Regions from separate parts of the Aneurinibacillus uraniidurans genome, predicted to be linked through region 1. Evidence: riboswitches for the same ligand, from Rfam matches in the RefSeq annotation. Region 1 holds a riboswitch; the other holds the start of a gene.
What was found. Region 1 has a riboswitch for cyclic di-GMP ahead of PO771_RS04915 (HAMP domain-containing methyl-accepting chemotaxis protein). Riboswitches for the same ligand answer to the same signal wherever they lie in the genome.
Positions count from the first base shown of each region.

Region 2: linked by a shared signal. The riboswitch ahead of PO771_RS18320 (methyl-accepting chemotaxis protein) and the one ahead of PO771_RS04915 (HAMP domain-containing methyl-accepting chemotaxis protein) in region 1 are both predicted to bind cyclic di-GMP.

Region 1 covers NZ_CP116902.1:989,525-991,728, forward strand. The annotation lists gene PO771_RS04915 (HAMP domain-containing methyl-accepting chemotaxis protein) at 1-1,053, opposite strand, end outside; cyclic di-GMP riboswitch class I at 1,218-1,303, opposite strand; gene PO771_RS04920 (methyl-accepting chemotaxis protein) at 1,451-2,204, opposite strand, start outside.
Region 2 covers NZ_CP116902.1:3,656,716-3,658,919, forward strand. The annotation lists gene PO771_RS18320 (methyl-accepting chemotaxis protein) at 13-864, opposite strand; cyclic di-GMP riboswitch class I at 985-1,072, opposite strand; gene truA (tRNA pseudouridine(38-40) synthase TruA) at 1,167-1,940, opposite strand; gene PO771_RS18330 (energy-coupling factor transporter transmembrane component T family protein) at 1,952-2,204, opposite strand, start outside.

The DNA.
Region 1 (2,204 bases):
TGCAACAACGGCGAATCCATTGCCTGCTTCCCCCGCATGTGCAGCTTCAATCGCCGCATTAAGTGCTAACAGATTTGTTTGATCAGCAATCTGACTAATCACCTTAATAATCTCTTGAATTTGCTGGGATTCTTTCTCGAGTTTATCCATTTTTTGTCTAACATCTCTCATTCCTGTTACGGCTTCTTGAATCACGCCGTTCCCATCGATGGATAGTTCTACAGCCTTCTCGGAAAAAATAGAGGCTTGCTCTGTATTTTTAGCTACCGATTGGATCACATTCGTCATTTCTTTTACAAGTTCCGATGAATGACTAGCTGAAGCGGCTTGCTGCTGACTTCCATGGGCAATTTCTTCAGTACTTGCTGAAATTTGCTGCGAGCTAGCTGCCACATGTTCAGTGAATGTAATGAGTTCTTTTGTTAAGCGTACGATTGAACGGAAGATAATGATAGAAAGAATAATGCCTATTAATAATGCGATGGTAGAAAAAATTAAGGTTAATAAATTGGTTCGAGCGCTCTTCTCAGAAGTGGCTTGCTGTGTATCACGAACAACTGTATCAATATTGCTTTTTAATTGTGTGGACTTTTCTTGCGCTGTTTGTAAATAAACCCTACCTTGCAAGGATAGATTTTTGGCTTTTGCGATATCTCTGTTCTTTCCCGCATCAATGGAAAGATCAACTATTTTCTCATATTCGCCGCTAGCTGCGATGATTTCTTTGATTAACCGTTGATTTTCTTCGACTTGGGTCATGGCTAATAAGTTTTCTATGTTTTTATGAAATTGTTCTTTTGATTTCTGTAACGTATTTAAGTATGTATCATCACCATACGCAACATACCCACGTAAACTTGATGCGATTACTGCCAAATTATAATTCATATTTTGTACTTCAACGGCAGCTGGCATGGCTCGATTAATTAAATCATCATATTTTTCTTTCGTTTGAACAGAACCGTGATACCCGATAAATGAAACCATAAGTAACAGAAGTAGTGTTGCGGAAAAACCAATTAATACGCGTGTCCGAATTTTTAAATCTCTCACGATAATTCTCCCCTTTTTGATTCTAGGAAAAGAAAAAGACTATCCATTTTGGGAATAGCCTAGTCATCCGATTCTTTTGGGTCATGTACGAATAAATCTCAAGTTAAAAAATATAAAAAGTTGGATTTATTCTTTGGCTAAAAGAATCATTACGAATATGTGACTTCGGCAACCGGCTGTCATAGTTTATACAAACTTTAGACCCATGGCTTTGCGTCCTTATTTTTCAATAAGTTTGCCTTTTTCAGAACCTATAGTAATGTTTTACTAGTCCGATGTTACCAGAAATCTTGCCTGTTTTGAATATTACTATCGTAATCTTAATAAATACTTAAAAGTAGATAAAAGAAGAGTACACAGACGAAGCCCTTCACAATAGAAGGGCTTCGTCTGTAGATTAAAATTTGAATTGGTGTGTAAGTCGATGTAATTCTTGTGACATGTGATGAAGTTGACTAACTGAGGCGGTTATTTCCTCCATGGAAGCAGTTTGCTCTTCCGTAGCGGCGACAACTTGTTGATTCATACCAGAACTTTCTTCAGACAAATGTGAGATCTCCGTAATCTGAGGTAACATTGTCTGCGAGTATTCGCTAACCTGAGTCATTAATACAACAACATCATTCGTACATGATTTAATTTTGTTGATTGTATCAGCAATACTATGGAAGGCGGAACCGGTTTGTTCTGCCATATGCAAGCCGGTTTCAACGGCCCTCGTACCTGTGTGCATGGAGGCAATGGCGTGTTTCGTTTCGTTTTGAATGCCATGAATAACAGACTGAATTTGGTCAGCTGCCGTACTGGATTGCTCCGCTAGTTTTCGGACTTCATCAGCAACGACAGAAAACCCTTTGCCGTGTTCGCCTGCTCTAGCTGCTTCAATCGCTGCGTTGAGAGCAAGTAGGTTTGTCTGTGCAGCAATTTCACTCATGATGCCAATAATTGTGGTGATTTCTTCTGCTTTTTCCCCTAATCCATTTATAACTCCTGCAGTAGCTTGTACACTCTGTTGCATTTGATGTAACTGTGTAAGAGTTTGTTGTACCAGATTTGTGCCGCTGCTCGATTTTTCTTCAGCCGATAGGGTAATCTCGGCTACGGTTTCGATTGAATGTGTTGCTTCTTCTATTGCTTGAGAAATGCCGGAT
Region 2 (2,204 bases), 1.2 Mb from region 1:
GCCTCTATACTTCTATATGGATAGGGAGTTAGATAACTCTTCTATTTTTTTCGCATTTTCCTCTAATACAATCATCGAGGCACTAATCTCTTCTGTAGCAGCCGCTTGCTGTTGGGCGTGAGCATCGATTTTAAAGATACCTTCTGTCATCTTTTCAACTGAATGTAAAATTTGATTCATTTTATTGGAAATATCGTCCAAACTACCCTTCGTATCCTGGGCTAATTTTCGCACTTCGTCCGCCACCACAGCAAATCCTCTACCGGCGTCTCCCGCCCGCGCTGCCTCAATCGCAGCATTTAATGATAACAAGTTTGTCTGATCAGCAATACGCTTAATTAACTTAAGTACATCCCCGATCATCATGATTTCAGCCTTTGCTTCCCCGGAAACCGTGTTCAAATCACGTACCGCATCCGCTAGCCCGGAAGCTCCCGTTGCGATTTCTTCACTCGCTTTCGTTGTACTTAACGAGGTCTCAATCAGATTAGAAGCCATATCGATGAGCGCCTGTTGTTTGGTTAAAGGAGACGTAATGGCCAGACAACCGACAATCTTACCGTAAGAGTCCATGACAGGAATCGCTAGTCCCTGATAAGCAACTTGAAAAGATGACTCTGCCTTTGTTACCATCTGTGACATTCTTTTTTTCGCGTTCATTACTTGAGCAGACAAAACATTTGGTGGGATTTTATCTCCTACTTTAAGCTTCAGATGAATATCACCCTCCAGGTATCCTAAAACCTCCAGTTCCCGATTTACAACAAGCACTGTACTGACCCGATTAAAAAGTTCATATATGTGCTTTCCTGCTTCAACCGCATACTCCAGTTCCCTGCCTATCTCTACTGCTTGTGTGCTCATAAGTATTTCCTCCTTGTATGTGCTTCTCTCCTACATGATTCTCTCTTGCTATCTCTATTTTTCTTTAAAAAAGGGCTATTTCTCGCATCGCAAGAAATAGCCCTGAAATAAAATAAGGCTTTCGGTAACCCGGCTATCATAGTTTACAAAAAACCGTAGACCCGTGGCTTTGCGTCCTCACCTTTCAATGAGTTTGCCATTGTCGATGCACAACAATTTTTATATTCAACGTTTATATAGTACCAAAGAAATGTACTTCATTCCCTTGGAAGTGCAATATTTGCACCATATCTTCTTTTCCCTTACTCTTTATACTTTACATCCCACAAATACAGTCCCTGCGGTGGAACATTCACCTTGCGAACAGACGGACTTTTAGACGCTAGCATCTCTTTCACATACTCCGGTGTCCAGCGGCCCTTCCCGACCTCAAGCAGCGCTCCTGTCAGCATCCGCACCATATTATATAGGAATCCACTGCCGCGGAACGTCAGCCATATATCTTGTCCCTGTCCCTTCACGTATGGCTCACGCTCCTCTACATCGATCCGTATCTCATAGATGGTTCGCACCTTGCTATCGACATGCGTCCGTACCGAACAAAATGATGTAAAATCATGCGTACCAATAAAGTGCTCCGCCGCCGCACGCATCTGCTCAATCTGCAGCGGTACCCGCACCCAATACGCCCGATCCAGCAAAAACGGATCAGCCTGGCGCTGATTCAGAATGCGATAACGATACGTTTTCTCCACCACATCATACCGCGCATGGAAATCAAACGGCATCTCTTTCGACTCTAGCACCACAATATCCTCTGGCAAAAACGTGTTCATCGCCTGCACAAACCGCTCACCTGGTATATTACTTGTCGTAATAAAATGAGCGGTCTGATACCGGGCATGTACACCTGCATCCGTTCGCCCGGATACCGCAAGCGGTGCTTCATGTCCAACAAGACGTTTGAGTACCTTCTCCATCTCTTCCTGTACGCTCGGCAGCACCCGCTGGCGCTGAAAGCCATGGTACGCCGTACCTCGATATGAAAATACAAGTTTAATCTTACGTTCCTGCATCCTGCTTCCCCTTATGTGCGAAATACAATAATCACGACAGCCACAATCGCAATCACAACTCCAAATCCAACATCTACTGCTCCATAGCGAAGCTGCCGGTATTTCGTCCGGCCTACGCCGCCACGATAACCGCGTGCTTCCATCGCAAACGCCAGCTCCTCCGCCCGCCGAAATGACTGTACAAACAGCGGTACAATAATAGGCAATGTGCTTAGTACACGCTTAATAATCGAACCGCTTGAAAATGAAGCTCCACGCGACATT